Regions from separate parts of the Streptomyces sp. NPDC014894 genome, predicted to be linked through region 4. Evidence: riboswitches for the same ligand, from Rfam matches in the RefSeq annotation. Region 4 holds a riboswitch; each other region holds the start of a gene.
What was found. A riboswitch is a leader RNA that binds a small molecule or an ion and turns the genes downstream of it on or off. The one in region 4 is predicted to bind cyclic di-AMP.
Positions count from the first base shown of each region.

Region 1: another riboswitch for cyclic di-AMP. It lies ahead of ACF089_RS24740 (transglycosylase family protein); the one in region 4 lies ahead of ACF089_RS32500 (M23 family metallopeptidase).
Region 2: another riboswitch for cyclic di-AMP. It lies ahead of ACF089_RS16330 (M23 family metallopeptidase); the one in region 4 lies ahead of ACF089_RS32500 (M23 family metallopeptidase).
Region 3: another riboswitch for cyclic di-AMP. It lies ahead of ACF089_RS22320 (peptidoglycan DD-metalloendopeptidase family protein); the one in region 4 lies ahead of ACF089_RS32500 (M23 family metallopeptidase).

Region 1 is NZ_JBIBWD010000010.1:254,150-258,171, reverse strand. Features, by position in the region: gene eno (phosphopyruvate hydratase) at 1-451, opposite strand, end outside; gene ACF089_RS24740 (transglycosylase family protein) at 759-1,499, opposite strand; cyclic di-AMP (ydaO/yuaA leader) riboswitch at 1,503-1,676, opposite strand; gene ACF089_RS24735 (transglycosylase family protein) at 1,938-2,981, opposite strand; gene ACF089_RS24730 (cytochrome P450) at 3,165-4,022, opposite strand, start outside.
Region 2 is NZ_JBIBWD010000006.1:97,644-101,665, reverse strand. Features, by position in the region: gene ACF089_RS16340 (HPr family phosphocarrier protein) at 1-172, shown strand, start outside; gene ACF089_RS16335 (GntR family transcriptional regulator) at 364-1,017, opposite strand; gene ACF089_RS16330 (M23 family metallopeptidase) at 1,236-2,012, opposite strand; cyclic di-AMP (ydaO/yuaA leader) riboswitch at 2,026-2,187, opposite strand; gene ACF089_RS16325 (M16 family metallopeptidase) at 2,397-3,764, opposite strand; gene ACF089_RS16320 (M16 family metallopeptidase) at 3,791-4,022, opposite strand, start outside.
Region 3 is NZ_JBIBWD010000009.1:145,185-149,206, reverse strand. Features, by position in the region: gene ACF089_RS22325 (SGNH/GDSL hydrolase family protein) at 1-461, opposite strand, end outside; gene ACF089_RS22320 (peptidoglycan DD-metalloendopeptidase family protein) at 631-1,698, opposite strand; cyclic di-AMP (ydaO/yuaA leader) riboswitch at 1,704-1,858, opposite strand; gene ACF089_RS22315 (tyrosine-protein phosphatase) at 2,390-3,202, shown strand; gene ACF089_RS22310 (DUF6126 family protein) at 3,394-3,552, opposite strand; gene ACF089_RS22305 (helix-turn-helix domain-containing protein) at 3,567-4,022, opposite strand, start outside.
Region 4 is NZ_JBIBWD010000019.1:136,958-140,979, reverse strand. Features, by position in the region: gene ACF089_RS32505 (PrsW family intramembrane metalloprotease) at 1-229, shown strand, start outside; gene ACF089_RS32500 (M23 family metallopeptidase) at 443-1,531, opposite strand; cyclic di-AMP (ydaO/yuaA leader) riboswitch at 1,543-1,699, opposite strand; gene ACF089_RS32495 (PP2C family protein-serine/threonine phosphatase) at 1,942-3,078, opposite strand; tRNA gene ACF089_RS32490 (tRNA-Met) at 3,447-3,520, opposite strand; gene ACF089_RS32485 (MerR family transcriptional regulator) at 3,691-4,022, opposite strand, start outside.

The sequences.
Region 1 (4,022 bases), on a different contig from region 4:
TGTTCATCATCGGAACGGGCAGCAGGTGCGCGTTCGGGCCGCCGAGGTAGCGGAAGAGCGGCAGGTCGGAGGCCTCGGAGGCGGCGTGGGCCACCGCGAGGGAGACGCCGAGGATGGCGTTGGCGCCGAGCGAGCCCTTGTTGTCGGTGGCGTCCAGGTCGAACATGGCCTGGTCGATCAGCCGCTGCTCGGTGGCGTCGTAGCCGACCAGCTCGGGGCCGATCTGCTCGATGACGGCGAGGACGGCCTTCTCGACGCCCTTGCCGAGGTAGCGGTTCTGGTCGCCGTCGCGAAGCTCGATGGCTTCGAAGGCACCGGTGGAGGCGCCGGACGGCACTGCAGCACGACCCGTGCTGCCGTCGTCGAGGCCAACCTCGACCTCGACCGTGGGATTGCCTCGGGAGTCCAGGATTTCCCGGGCTACGACGACGTCGATGGACGGCACGAGCATCTCCTTCTGGGATGTGACGCGTGAAGTGCAGGGTCTCTTTGGCCTTGCGACAAGAGCCTAACCGGCGGGCGGGTCCCGCCCTGCGGATGCCCGCCCCCTGGGACGAAAAAGGGGGTGAAGTCCAGCTCCCGGGGACGGACCGACCCTGCCTACTGACTGGTAACACAAGAGAGCCCCGGTCCGCGCGTTCGGGGGAAGCGCGCGGACCGGGGCGTTCCGCGACCCGCGGAGGGGCGGGGCCACGGCTCGGGTCGTACGGTCGGGCGGGGCGGCCCGGGGCGCCGGCCGCGAGGGCCGGCGGGGTGCGTCAGCTCAGGTCGAGCTGCTGGCCCACGTAGATGACGTCAGCGTCGTCGACGATGTCCTTGTTCAGCTCGAAGAGCTTGGACCAGCCGCCGTCGACCTTCTCGGCCGCGGCGATGGTGCTGAGGGTGTCGCCGGCCTTGACCTCGTACTCGCCGTCGCCCTTCTGGTAGCCGCCGGCGGGCTTCGACTGCGGCTGCTGCGCGGGCTGCGGGGCGGCGGCCGGGGCCTCGGTGCGCTCGGAGCGGGTGGTCGGGGCCTCGGTGCGCTGCTCGGGCTGGGCCTGCTGCGGGGCCTGCTGCTGCGGGGCCTGCTCGGCCTTCGGCTGGGTCTTCGGCTGCGGGGCCGCCTCGGCGGAGCCGCCGCCGTACGCGGCGTTGGACAGGCCGACGCCGCAGCTCGGCCACGCGCCCTTGCCCTGGCCGGCGAGGACCTTCTCGGCGATCTGGATCTGCTGGGCCTTGGACGCCTTGTCGGCGGTGGAGGCGTACGCGGTGCCGCCGTAACCGGCCCAGGTGGAGGCCGAGAACTGGAGGCCGCCGTAGTAGCCGTTGCCGGTGTTGATGGACCAATTGCCGCCGGACTCGCACTGGGCGACCTTGTCCCACTCGGCGGCGGTGGCCGCGGAGGCGGTGGAGGCGCCGATCAGCGGGGCGGCGACGGCCGCACCGGTGACACCGGCGAACGTGACGATACGGACAGCCTTGGACGGGCGGCGGTGCTTGCCCTTGCCGGAAAACAGCATGGAACGTCTCCTCACCGACGCCTACGAGGTGAGCTGTCGGGTTCGGGCCAAGTGAGTTGCCCGGTCACGCGTCCTTGCGCGCGACTTCACCCCTAGCCGGTTCCCGCCGTCGGATTCGACGGCCGGCGCCCGGCGCTTACCTGGGTCCCCCGCTCCTGCCTTCGGCGCACTGAGCGTCGTGTTCCCCCGACCGACGGCAGGATTCGGCGTGACGGTCGTGGTGCCCGCGGTGGCGAGCGGTTCAGACCGTAAGCGCACCTCTCCCCGATGTTCAAAGGAGAACATCGGGGAGAAATCGCCCATCGCGCCACTCCGGTACCTTGCGTTTCCGCAGGTCGGGCCTGGAATGCGAGATTCCGGAAGGCTATGTGGGCCAGTTACCGCAAAGAGACCCTTGTCTCATTTGAGCAAACTAGGACAGAGGGCATCGAACTGCCCCTACTTCGAGGCGAGGTCGAGGTTCTGGCCCGGGTGGATGAGATCGGGGTCGGAGCCCACGGTCTCGCGGTTCTCCTCATAGAGGGCGTTCCAGCCGCCGTCCAGCTTCTGCGCCTGGGCGATGGCCCAGAGGCTGTCGCCGGGCCGGACGGTGTACGCGCCGTCCTTCTCCTCCGCCTTGCCCTCCGCGGCCTCGTCCGCCGTCTTCTCGACGGCGTCACGGGCCGGGGACTCGCCCCGGGAGGGGTGTCCGGCGTCCGCCTCGCGCTCGGCGACCGGATCGCCGGTCGCGGTCCCGTCCTCGGGTACGGCCGTCTCGTCCTGCCCGTCGGAGCGGGGCGGTCCGCCGGCGGCGGGGGCGCCGTCCGACCCGTTCCCCGCCTTGGCGTCGTCCGTACGGTTCGAGCCGGTCGCCGGCTCCTCGGCGGGCTCGCCCCGGTGCTTGCCGGAGCCCTCGGGCTTCCCGGCGGGCTTCTCGGCGGCCTTGTCGGCCTTCTCGGCCTTCTCGGTGGCCTTGTCCGCCTTCTCCGTGGCCTTCCCCGCCTCCTCGGCGGCCTTCTCCGTCTTCTTGGCGACCTCCCGGTCGGCGCCGGGGCCGGTGCCGCCGGCTCTGTCCGCGCCGCTGCCCACGCCCTGGGTCGGACCCGGGGCCGGAGCCTTCGACTCCTTCGCCGCGCGCTCGGCCTTCTCGGCCGGGCTCGGGGAGGAGGACGGCTCCGTGCCGCCGGCGTCGGCCCCGAGGGTGAGACCCGCCATCGCGGCGCAGGAGGCCCAAGCCTTCGCGCCCTGTGCCGCAAGTACCTTCTCGGCCACATCTATCTGCTGCGAGCGGCTCGCGAGGTCGGCGCGGGAGGCGTACTCCGTACCGCCGAAGGCCTCCCAGGTCTCCTGGGAGAACTGGAGCCCGCCGTAGTAGCCGTTGCCGGTGTCGGCGCTCCACGCGCCGCCGCTCTCGCACTCCGCGACCCGGTCCCATGTCGTGGACTCGACCGCGGCCGCCGAACCCGCGCCGAGCAGGGGGATCGCGATGGCCGATCCCGTCACCCCCGCCGCGACGACGAGAGCCGGAACCTGGCGGGGTCGGCGATGTCGCCCATTCCCGGAGAGCATACGGTTGCCTTTCGCCTGACTGCTTGAGACGGGGTGAACGTAGCCGCACTCGAACACGCGTCACAAGTCGATGCAGCGGAGATCACGCGAAAGTCACAATCCTGACGGACCGTCAATTCAACGCCCCGTGAACTCCACCGGCAGGGTCCGCAATCCACGCATAATCAGCCCTCCGCGCCATCGCAGATCCGCCGGATCCGCGGCCAGCCGAAGGTCCGGCAGCCTTCTGAGCAGGGTGGCGATGGCCGTCTGCCCCTCCAGCCGGGCGAGCGGCGCGCCGAGGCAGTAGTGGATGCCGTGCCCGTACCCCAAGTGCTGGTTGTCGCGCCGGGAAAGGTCGAGTACGTCCGGTTCCGAAAATCTCTCCGGATCGCGGTCCGCGGCGGCCAGCACCACGAGCACCGGATCCCCCGCCGCGATCCGCTCGCCGCCGAGGACCAGTTCCTCGGTGGCGAACCGCCATGTGGCCACCTCGACCGGCCCGTCGTACCGCAGCAGCTCCTCCAGTCCGGTCGCCAGCAGCCCGCTCTCGCCCGCCGCCAGGGACGCCTGGAGGCGCTCGCGCTCGGCCGGTTCGCGCAGCAGCGCGTAGACGCCGTTGCCGATCAGATTGACGGTGGTCTCGAAGCCCGCGAAGAGAAGAATGAAGGCCATCGCGGCGGCCTCGTTCTCGGTGAGATGCTCGCCGTGGTCACTGGCCCGGATCAGCCCGGAGATCAGATCGTCGCCCAGGTTCTCGCGTTTACGGTGAATCAGCTCGACGAGATAGCCGCGCATTTTCTTCACCGAGCGCGCGACACCGCCTCTCGGGCCGCCGCCGTGACGAATCATCATTCCGGCCCAGTCCCGGAAGTCATCCTGATCCTCCCGGGGGACGCCCAGCAGGTCACAGATGGCGTAGATGGGGAGCGGAAAGGCGAACTCATGGATCAGATCCGCCTCCCCGCGCTCGATGAAGCCGTCGATGAGGGTGTC
Region 2 (4,022 bases), on a different contig from region 4:
GGCCGACGGCAGTCCGGTCAACGCCGCCTCGATGCTCGCCGTGCTCGGTCTGGGCGCCCAGGGCGGCGAGGAGATCGTGCTGGCTTCCGAGGCCGAGGGCGCGGACGCCGCGCTGGACCGGCTGGCCAAGCTGGTCGCCGAGGGCCTCGAAGAACTCCCCGAGACGGTCTGAACCCCCGACCCGGACCGTCCCAGGGCGGAGCGAAGCCGTGATGTCCCGTACGCGGGACATCACGGCTTCGCTTTTTCACCCGCCGGCATGAAGAAGCGCGCTGTGCGCGAAAAGAATCCTCCCGGATATAGCGCGGTAAATCGCGCCCCCCCCTGTACCGGCTCTGTGTTAATTCCGGATGCGCTCCGTGTTCACATCGTGTTGCGCATTCCGGCGGGACCGGCCGGGCGCAGCCGGTGGGCCCCGGCGCCGCGCTCGACGTGCAGGGCGGTGAGGGTCCGGGCGCGCTCGGCGTCCCCGCGCGCCACCGCGTCCAGGATCGCGCCGTGCTCGGCCCAGGACTCCAGGGGGCGGTCCTGGCGCTCGACGGCGTACATCCAGGCGATCTTGTGGCGCAGCTGGGTGAGGAGCGCGATCAGCCCGGGGCTGGCGGAGGCCTGGGCGAGGGTCTCGTGGAACCAGCGGCCCAGGGCCCGCAGATCCTCGCCGTGGCCCCGGCGGGCCCGGTCCTGGCCGAGGCGTACCAGGCCGCGCAGGACCTTGAGGTGGGCCTCGGTGCGCCGGCGGGCGGCCCGGGCGGCCCCCAGCGGCTCCAGCAGGGTCCGTACCTCCAGCAGATCGGCGGCCTCCTGCTCGGTGGGCTCGGCGACCTGGGCGCCGATGTGCCGGCGGGTGACGACGAAGCCCTCGGACTCCAGGGTGCGCAGGGCCTCGCGCACCGGGATCCGGGAGACGCCGTAGCGCCGGGCGAGCTGTTCCTCGGCGAGTCTGGCGCCGCGCGGGAAGGCGCCGGAGACGATGTCGTCGCGGATCGCCGTGCGTACCGAGTGCGCGGGAATGCGCATGACCGAACCTCCGCTGTAATCCGCCGGAATCTCGTGCAATGCGGCCGGTGGGCCTTCCGTTTCGGCGACTCTATTGCAGCGGACCGTCATTCCCGACGGCTCCGGGAAATCCGGTGGGATCTTCCGGCGGCGGTGCGCCGGGGCACGCCGAAGGCCCCGGCGGCTTTCCGCTGGGGCCTTCGGAGAGGTACGGGGGTACGGGCGGGGCGCCCGCGGGGTCAGACGGCCACGCCCCGGGCGCGCAGATAGGCGAGGGGGTTGACGTCGGAGCCGTACTCGGCGCCGCTGCGGGCCTCGAAGTGGAGGTGCGGTCCGGTGGAGTTCCCGGTGGAGCCGGAGAGTCCGATCCGATGGCCCGGCGCCAGGCTCTGCCCGACGGCGACGCCGACCGAGGCCAGGTGGGCGTACTGGGTGTAGGTGCCGTCGTTCATCCGGATCACGACGTTGTAGCCGTACGCGTCGCCCCAGCCGGCCTCGACCACGGTGCCGGATCCGACGGAGACCACCGGGGTGCCGTGGGGGGCGTGGAAGTCGATGCCGGAGTGGCTGCCGGAGGACCAGAGGGAGCCGCCGGTCTGATAGCCGGTGGAGACGTGGGAGCCGGCGACGGGGAGCTGGAAGGAGTTGAGGCGCCTGCGCTCGGCCTCGCGCTCGGCGCGGGCCTCGGCCTCGCGGATCTCCAGGGCGCGGGCCTCGGCCCTGCGCTCGGCCTCCTCGGCGGCCTCGACCCGGGCGGCGGCGGCGCGCCGCTGGGTGGCGGCCTGGTCGGCGACCTCGTCGGCGAGGGAGTCCGCCTCGGCGTCGGCGGCGAGGATCAGCAGGGTGCCGGTGTCCTCCATGGACGCCGTGGTGGCCGTCTCGGCGGCGAACGCGGGGGTGGCGAGGGTTCCGCAGACTCCGCTGGTGGCGATGGTGGCGACTCCGGCGATGCTCGCGCTTCTGCGCGTCATACGGCTCGGGGCACGGTGTTTCCCGGTGGGGCGGGTCAACGCCATGGAGAGGCTGGTCCTTTCCTTCCTTCTCGCCTACCGGGTTAGCTGACGGGTTCGGAGCAGGAAGGTCTCCTACGGGCTCCTCCGCGCGGACGCGAAGGCGCTCGATTCACCCCTGGGGACCTTGGTCCCCGGCTCCCCGGGCTCGCGCCCTGCGGGGATTCGGCGATGGCTGCCCTTGCCGCGGGTGCGGCGTACAGCGGGCGAACAGCCGGACCGACGCTATGCGCGCGGACTTTCCATCGGCAAACAAGCGGCGTCTTTTGTTGCACATGCCACAGGACAGAAAGGAAGCTTCCAGGCGATGAACCGTCAAAAGGGGCATACAAGGATCAGATGGCGGAACCCCGGCCCTCAGGAGGGCCGGGGTTCCCTTCGACGCCTCAATCAGCCCGTGACGACGGTCACTTCGCCGATGCCGAGCGCCTTGACGGGCTCGGCGATCCGCGCGGCGTCACCGACGAGCACGGTCACCAGCCGGTCCTCGGGGAAGGCGCTGACGACCGCCGCCGTCGCCTCCACCGTGCCGGTCTCCGCCAGGCGTACGTACAACTGCGCCTGGTAGTCGTCGGGGAGGTGCTGCTCCACCTGGTCGGCGAGGGTGCCCGCGACGGACGCGGCCATCTCGTACTTCAGCGGCGCGACGCCCACCAGATTCTGTACGGCGACATCCCGCTCGGCGTCGGTGAGCCCCTCGGCCGCGAGGGTCCGCAGCACGGTCCAGAGGTCCTCCAGCGCCGGGCCGGTGTTCGGCGTGTCCACCGAGCCGCTGATGCCGAGCAGCGAGGCGCCCGTCCCGTCGGGGGCGGAGCGCAGCACCTGGCCGAAGGCGCGTACGCCGTAGGTGTAGCCCTTCTCCTCGCGCAGCACCTTGTCGAGCCGGGAGGTGAGGGTGCCGCCGAGGCAGTACGCGCCGAGCACCTGGGCGGGCCAGACGCGGTCGTGGCGGTCGGGGCCGACCCGGCCGATCAGCAGCTGGGTCTGCACCGCGCCGGGGCGGTCCACGATGACGACCCGGCCGGTGTCGTCGGCGACGGCCGCCGGGACGGGGCGCGGCGCGGCGGTGTTCCCCGTCCAGTCGCCGAGGGTCTCCGCGAGCACGGCGTCGAGGTCGACCCCGGTCAGATCGCCGACGACGACCGCGGTCGCGGTGGCGGGGCGGACGTACGCGTCGAAGAAGGCGCGCACGGCGGCGGAGTCGATCCGGGCGACGGTCTCCTCGGTGCCCTGCCGGGGGCGGGACATCCGCAGGGAGGCCGGGAAGAGCTGCCGGTACAGCTCCTTGGCGGCCCGGCGGCCCGGGTTGGCGCTCTCGTGCGGGATCTCGTCCAGCCGGTTGCGCACCAGCCGCTCGATCTCGCTGTCGAGGAAGGCGGGCGCGCGCAGGGCCTCGGCGAGCAGCCCGAGCGCCTTGGGCAGCCGGGAGACCGGGACCTCCAGGGAGACCCGGACGCCGGAGTGGTCGGCGTGCGCGTCGAGCGTGGCGCCGCAGCGCTCCAGCTCGGCGGCGAACTCCTCGGCGGAGCGCTTGTCGGTGCCCTCGGAGAGGGCGCGCGCCATGATGGTGGCGACGCCGTCGAGGCCCTCGGGCTCGGCGTCGAGCGGGGCGTCGAGGGAGATCTCGACCGCGACGACCTGCTGTCCGGGGCGGTGACAGCGCAGCACGGTCAGCCCGTTGTCCAGGGTGCCGCGCTCGGGGGCGGGGAACGCCCAGGGCCTGGCCTCGCCCGCCTGGGGCTGCGGGTGGAACTCCATGCTGATCAGCGGCTCGGCGGTGTCGGTCACTGGCGCGCCCCTTCCTCGTCGTCGCGTCGCTCGGTCGTGTCGGGGCCCGCCGGGCCGCCGTCGGTCTGCCCGGCCTCGCCGGCCTCGTCCGCCTCGTCGTCGGCGGCGATCGGCTCGTACACCAGCACCGCCCTGTTGTCGGGGCGCAGCCGGGCGGCGGCGATCGCGCGGACCTCCTCGGCGGTGACGTCGAGGACCCGCTCGACCGCGGTCAGCGCCAACTGCGGG
Region 3 (4,022 bases), on a different contig from region 4:
GATCGCACATGGGCGGTGTAGGTGGCGACCTTGCCCCGCAGATGGCGGAGGACCGGGACGCCCCGGGTGTCGAAGCCGGTGGTCACCATCACGGTGCCGACGGCGGCGGTGAGGTCGGCGACCGCGCGCTCGAAGCGCTCGGCCACGTCGTCCGGGTCGCTGCCCGGCCGGATGATGTCATTGCCCCCGGCGCAGAACGTCACCAGGTCCGGGGCCAGTTCCTTCGCCCTCGGCACCTGCTCCGCGACGATCTGGTCGAGAAGGCGGCCGCGCACCGCCAGGTTGGCGTATCGAAAGGTGTGTTCCGGTGCGCGGTCGGCGAGCAGAACCGCGAAGCGGTCCGCCCAGCCTATGTAGGTCCCGTCCGGGCCGGGGTCTCCGACGCCTTCGGTGAAACTGTCACCGATCGCCGCGTACGACCCGATTGCGCCCTTGGTCTCTGTTCTCGAATCGTCTGCCACAAGAACTCATCTTGACCTTGCGGATGTGACCTACGCGACCGTAGGGAGGGGTTGACGGGAGGTGATGTTTACCACCGGGAGATATCACGCCGCCGGGAATATACGGGAATCCCCTCGCACCGCGGGCGGTACGAGGGGATTCGGGCGCGGGCCGGCCGGCCCCGCGGCGTCAGAGGGAGACGCCGTGCTGGCGCAGATACGCCACCGGGTCGATGTCCGAGCCGTAGCCGGCGCCGGTGCGGATCTCGAAGTGGAGATGCGGTCCGGTGGAGTTGCCGGTGGAGCCGACGCCGCCGATCTGGGTGCCGCCGCTCACGTCCTGCCCGGCGGAGACCGAGAGGGAGGAGAGGTGGGCGTACTGCGAGTGGTTGCCGTCGCTGTGCCGGATGACGACCTCGTTGCCGTACGCGCCGCTCCAGCCCGCGGAGACGACGGTGCCCGGGCCGACGGAGCGGACGGGGGTGCCGGTGGGAGCCGAGAAGTCGACACCGGTGTGGTAGCCGCTGGACCACATGGAGCCCGTGGCGCGGTAGCCGGTGGAGACGCCGCCGGCGGCAAGCGGGGTGGTGTAGCCGGACGCGGCGGCCGGGGTCTCGGCGGTCGCCGGGGCCTCGGCGGCGGGGGCCGGAGCGGTGGGCTCCGCCGGGGGCGCGGGGGTGGGGGCCGCTTCGGCCGCGGGGGCCTCGGGCTGGGCCGGGGCCTGGCGGGGCGCGGCGGGGGCGGCCGGGCCGTTGCCTCCGGAGGCGGGCGCGGCGGCCTCGCGCGGAGCGCGGTCCCGCTGTTCGCCCTGGTCCGCGGAGCCCTTCGCCTCGGCGGGCTTGCCGAGGGCGAGTTCGAGGCCGGGGTGGATGAGCGACGGGTCGTCGCCGACCACCGCGCGGTTGTCCGCGTAGAGCTTCTGCCAGCCGCCGCCGACCCGGTGCTGGTCGGCGATCTTGGACAGATGGTCGCCCGCGACCACGCGGTACGCGGTGGCGGCGGGGGCCTCGGCGGGCTTCTGGCCGACCGGGGCGGCGGGGGCCCGACCCGCCTGCGCGGCGGCGGGCGCGACGGCCGGGGCGGAGGCGACGGCGGCCGGGGCGGAGGCGACGGCGGCCGGGGCGGATCGCTCGGCCGCGTGGGCGCCGGTCGCGCCCATCAGCGGAAGCGCGAAGGCCGCGCCGCCGGTGCCCGCGGCGACGAAGCCGCGGGTGAGTGTGCTGGTCCTGGGACGACGGTGCTTACCCTTGGCGGGCATGGGGCTGTTCCTCTCCGGCGCCTGCGAGGTGAGCTGTCGGGTTCGGGCTGGAGATGCCCGGCCGCACTCGTCGTACGGCTTCACCCCGAGCCGTCCGGAAATCCGGGCCGGCGTACTTCCTGGGTCCCCCGCTCCTGCCACGCTGTGATGTCCGATGGGAGTTCCGGCCGGCGGCAGGATGAGGCGGTCCGCCCGGATGGCCGTGACCGTAGACGAGCCGCAAGGAGCGGAACAAGCCGTTCCGCAGTCGGCGGATGATCCACAGAGGGGCGCGGGGAGCCCTCCCGGTCACCCTCCGTGGAGACCGGATCCCCAACTCCGGTCCCGGCGTCGCGATTGCCGTCCGGGCCGCCGCCACGGACCGTCACCACTATGATCCTGCTCACCGAGCAGGCCCCATCTCCCCCTGAGCCGGGGCACGTTATATCTAACGACTCATTTCGGTCAGAAGTGATGAATAACCCCGTGCGGGCGGCCCTGACCAGCGCTCCGGAGCGGTCCGGCCCGGCGCGTATCGACGCAAAGCGCGATCATGTGGATCCGGGCGCCGGCCGACGGCCCGCGACTCGCCCGAACCCCTTCCCCGAACGCCGGTCGGAGAAGATGATTGCCCCTGGAATCAATGTCGTATCGTCAAGAACAGGCCATCGTCGGCGAGCAGCGCCGGCGCCAATGACCCTCAGGAGACTTCGTGACGCAGCAGCTGCCGCAGGTCCCGTCGACCGAGCCCGAGCTGGTCGGAGTGCGTAATTTCCGTGATGTGGGCGGGCTGCCGACCGCGGACGGCGGACGGACCCGGTACGGGCGGCTCTACCGCAGCGGGCATCTGGCCCACGCGACCGAGAGCGATGTCGTCTTTCTGACCTCGCTGGAGCTGCACACGATCTTCGATTTCCGCAATGCGGCCGACATCGGGCTGGAGGGGAGCGACGCCGAGCTGCCCGGCGTGCGGAATCTGAATCTCCCGCTCAGCGATCCGGCCGACGGCGTGGAGTTCTGGAAGATGATCCGCGAAGGCGAGATCGACCAGCTGCGGTCGCTCCTGGGCGACGGGCAGGCGGCCCAGCGGATGAGGGACTCGTACCGGGTGCTGATCACCCGGCGGACGGACGAGCACAGCCGTATCCTGCACGCGCTCGCGGAGGACAGCGTGCCGGCGCTGATGCACTGCGCCGCCGGGAAGGACCGCGCGGGGCTCTCGATAGCGATCGCCCTGCTCGCGGTGGGCGTCGAGCGGGAGGCGATCGAGGAGGACTACCTCAAGTCCAACGAGCCCTCGCGGCGGTATCTGGTGCGCCGCGGCAACAGCTCGGAGGGCGGGATGTCGCAGGAGGTGATGGAGCTGCTCGGTCCGCTCTTCGACGCGCGTCTGGAGTATCTGCACGCCGCGTTCGACACCGTCCAGGAGAACTGGGGCACCACCGAGCGCTATCTCACCGAGGGGCTGAAGCTCGACCCCGGGACGCGAGAGCGGCTGCGCGAGCGGCTCGTGAGCGAGGGCTGAGACCGGACCGCTCCCCCGCGCGGCGGGGAGCCGGCCGTCTCGCGGGCCCCGCGTAAGGGCCCGCAGCCGGCGGCCGGGTCCGGCGGCCGGGGCCGGGCCGGGCGGGGGCGCCCCGGGCCGGGCCGGAAGGCGGTGGCCGCACGGCCGGGGGCTACGCCGGGGGCGGTGCGGCCGGGGGCTCCTCCGAGGGGCTACTTGGCGCCCATCTCGAACAGCAGGTAGAGGAAGCCGGCCAGGATGTGGCCCGCGATCAGATAGGCGAAGAGCCGGACGATCATTCCCGTGGGGAACTTGCTCTCCTGCTTGCCCTTGGGCTTCTCGGGCACGGGTGCCGCGGTGTTCTCGGACATGACAGTCCTCGCTTTCAGGCGTGCGGATGGAGTTCGGGGCTCTGGAGCAGGGTGTGGACGAACAGCATCTCCGCGCCGTCGCGGGAGGCCGCCGCGAGCCGGTGCGGGGTGAGCGAGTCGAAATGGGCGCTGTCCCCGGGGCCCAGCTCGTGCACGGCCTCGCCGAGGGTGAGCTTCAGACGGCCGTCGAGAACGTAGATCCACTCCTCGCCCGGGTGCACTCGCACCAGGTCGCCCTGGGCCCCGTAGGGCACGAGCAGCCGCAGCGCCTGCATGGCCCGGCCCGGGGAGCCCGCCTGGTGGTAGGTCCACCCGTCGGCGGAGGCCGGTTCCCGGCGGCCGCCCCGGATCACCGGGTCGGGCTCCGCCGACAGCTCGCCGAGCAGCTCGGCGATTGCCGTACCGTAGATTCTGGCGAGGGAGAGCAGCATCGGCAGCGAGGGCTGCCTGCGGCCGGTCTCCAGCCGGGA
Region 4 (4,022 bases):
GACGGAGTACCAGCGGTTCGCGACCTCGCTGGCGTTTCTGCGCCACCGGGCGGGCCGGGGCGCGGCCGATCCGGATTTCGTGGCGCGGGAGCAGGAGCTGCTGCACCACATGTGGCAGCGGAAGGACGAGGCGGCTCCGGCGCTGACGTACGCGGCGCGGGCGACGGGCCGGGTGTGGGTGCCCCCGCCGTACCGGGACTACGAGGGGTACAACCCCTACCGGGGCTGACCGGGTCCCGGCGGGCGGAGGGACGGGACCCGGCGGCCCTGGCATCGGGGGGTGTGGTGCCAGGACCGCCGGGAGCTGTGTGTACGAAGGGCGCCGCCGCGCGGGCCTCGGCCCCGAAGGGCCGGGACCGGGGGGCGAACGGATCGGGCCCGTAGGCCCACGCCCGAAGGACTCCGGCGCGTGGGGCTCGGGCCCGCTGGGCCCCGGCCCCGGTCAGACCGTGAGGCCATTGCCTCGCAGCCAGGACAGCGGGTCGATGCCGGAGCCGCCCGGCGTCTTGACCTCGAGGTGCAGATGGGGGGCGGAGGAGTTGCCCGTGGAGCCGACCCGGCCGATGGTCTCGCCCGGAGCCACCTTCTGGCCGGGGCTCACGGTCATCGAGGACAGGTGGGCGTACCAGACCTCCGTGCCGTCGGACAGCTCCAGCACGACGCGGTAGCCGTACGAGCCGGACCAGCCGGCCGAGGTGATGGTGCCGGTGGTCACGGCCTTGGCCGGGGTGCCGGCCGGGGCCGCGAAGTCGAGACCGGTGTGCTGGCCGGAGGACCACATCGAGCCGGACTGGCCGTAGGTGGCGGTGATCCGGTACGAGGAGGTCGGCAGGGAGAAGTTCCCGGCGGCCTTGGCGGCGCGCTCGGCCTCGGCCTTCGCCGCCGCCTCCCGCTCGGCCTTCTCCTCGGCCCGCTGCTGGGCCTCCTTCTCCGCCTTCTCCGCGGCCTTCTTGGCCTCGGCCTTCTCCTTGGCGCGCTCCTGGGCCTCCTTCTCCGCCTTCTCGGCGGCCTTGGCGGCCTTCTCGGCGGCGGCCTTCTCAGCGGCGGCCTGGGCCATGGCCTCGGCGCCCGCCTGCTGCTCCTCGGCCTGCTCCAGGATGCGGGAGCGCAGCGCCTCGGCGGCGGTGGTGGTGCTCTGCTGGGCGCCGACCTCCTCGCCGATGCCGCCCATCGTCTCGTACCCGGAGGCGTCGGCGGTGTCGGCGGTGTCCGGCTCGGCCGCGTCCTCGGACATGAAAGAGCCGATGCCGGGAAGGGATTCGACATCGGGCAGCGATATGGAGACGGCCGGTTTGTTCTGCGCGGTGGCGATGCCGCCGGCTCCGACGGCGGCGATCACACCGACGCCGAGCACGGTGGAGCTGCGGGCGAATCCGCCGCGCTGCTTGATCACCCGATGGCGGTGCCGGCCGCGCACCGGACGCACGGTCTCCGCGGTGGGATTCCACTCACCGACGGACCGTTCGGCCCCGTCCTCGCTGAAGACACCGGTCCTGAAAGGCGATTCCGGGGCAGGGGTGTTGGACGCCACTGAGGCGCACTCCTTTCCTTCCTTCTCGCCTACCGGGTTAGCTGACGGGTTCGGAGCAGGAAGGTCTCCTACGGGCGTCGCTCACCGCGAACTGTGCGGCGGACGAAGCCCGATTCACCCCAATTGGTGGTTCCCCGGTTCCCTTGCGGGATTCGGCGCTCGCGCACGGCGCCGTCCTGACGACGGCTGGGCGACCGCGCTGCGTTATCGAACGTTAATAGACACGCGGTCCGGATTCCAAGTTGTTCCGAGTGATCTTTAATCTCTTTGCCATGGACTTACCCGGACACAAGCAGCCGGATTCGGGCGACTTGAGCGCCCGTCGGGAGCCACAAAAGAACTGACGGTATATCAATTGTTATCAGAGGGCTCTGTATTGACTACGCAGCGTGCGGGTCTTTATGCCGCCCTCACAGGCGGATCCCGCCGCGCAGCCGGTCTTCCGGACGCTTGGCCTCCGGCGGCCGGACCACCGCGAGCAGCGCCATGTCGTCCGTCGCGCCCCCGCCCGTATGCCGGCGCACATCGTCCAGCAGCCCGTCCAGCAGCTCCCCGGGCCCGGAGAAGACCCGGCCGCGCAGCCGCACCGCCGGGTCGTAGAACACCCCCCGGGCGTCCCGGGCCTCGGAGAGCCCGTCGGTGTAGAGCAGCAGGGTGGCACCCGGCGGCAGCGGATACTCCTCCGCCCGGTCCGGCAGCGCCCCCAGCTCGCCCATGGAGAGCGGCAGCGCGTACTCGGCGGGCTCCAGGACGTCCAGCCCGCCGTCCGGACGGAGCAGCAGCGGCGGCGGGTGGCCGCGGTTCACCAGCCGTACGGCGCCGCCGCCGCGCGGGATCTCCGCCAGCACGGCGGTCGTGAACGCCTCGAAGGCGTCCAGGGTCTCCCGCCGGCGGGCCTCGCGGGTCAGCGCCCGCTCCAGCCGCCCGGTCACCCCCTCCAGCGAACTCTCCTGCTCGGCGGCCTCGCGGAACGCGCCGATGGCGACCGCCACCGCCTCGACCGCGCCCAGCCCCTTGCCCCGTACGTCGCCGACCACCAGCCGGACGCCGTGCGGGGTGTCCTGTACGGCGAAGAGATCGCCGCCGATGAACGCGTCCGCGAGGGCGGCCTCGTAGCGGGCGGCGATCCGGAGCCCGCCGATCTCCTCGGCGGGGGTGGGCAGCACGGCCCGCTGTGCGGTCTCGGCGATCACCCGGGCGGAGGCCAGCCGCTCGCTGCCGCGCCGCACCACCCGGTTGATGAGCAGCGCCAGACCGGCCACCGTGATGACCGTGGCCAGCTCGGTGACGGCCATGGGGTCGGCGAACATGTCCTGGAGGACATGGAGCACGATCACCGCGGCCGTCGCCGCGATCCCGGTCCACAGGGTGATGAGCCAGGAGAAGAAGGGCGCGGCGATCAGCGGGGCCGCGGCGAACATCGGGGCGGCCGTGTACTTCACCGGGGTGGCCAGGTCGAAGACCACGCCGCCGAGGATCATCAGCGCGGGCAGCATCCGGACAAAGCGGCGGACGCCGGGCCCGCTGGGCTCCTCCTGCTGCGCCAAGGGTGCTCTCCCGACCGGTGCGCCGACGGCTGCGGGCACGGTTGAGCGCCCCTCTCAGCCTCGCGGCAACCGGTCGGCGGGGCGAGCGGCCGCCGTCCAACCGGGCGACACGAGGCCGGGCGGGGGCGGGCGGGCCGCGGCCCGCGCATCAAGGACCCTCGGGGCGAGGGGCCCGCGGACCGGGCCGCCGCCGAAAGCCCGCGGACCGCACGGCCGGAAGCCCCGGGCCGCCGGGCGGAAGCCCCCGGGCCGCCGGGCGGGCGGAAAGGGACCCGGCCCCCTGGGAAACGGGCGCGGGCTGTTCGGGAACGCGCCAACGACCGTGGCCCGGCACTTCTTCTCAGAAGTGCCGGGCCACGGTCTTTCAGTAGCGGGGACAGGATTTGAACCTGCGACCTCTGGGTTATGAGCCCAGCGAGCTACCGAGCTGCTCCACCCCGCGTCGGTAAACACAACTCTACGCCATCCGGAGCGCGGCTCACGCCACTTTCCCCCGGGGTGCGCGAAGCGCCCTCACCCATCGGCTCTTCCGACCTCAGCAGCTCGGTCGATTTCCGTGCTTTTACTGGCTTTCGCCCGCCGGGAAACGGGCGGAAGACCAAGCAGCGCGGCTCATTCGTCGGTCAGATTCCGTTCCCCGAAGACCCGCATCGCGTCCCGGACGAAGGCCGCGACGCCCTCCCCGTGCCGGTCGTAATGGGCGGCGAACCGCTCGTCTGTGACGTACATCTCGCCGAGCCCGATGAAATGACTCTTCGACGGCGCGCCCATCGCCGACAGCCAGACGTACTGCCGCCGGGCGATCTCCTGCGCCTCCTCGCCGCCGGCGTCCAGACCGGCCGCCAGCGCGCGGGCGAAGTCCTCGGCGACGGCGGTCTGCTCCCGCTGGTACGCCCGCCGCTCCGGCTCCCCGAGCGACCGCCACCACTGGTCTCCGCGCTGAT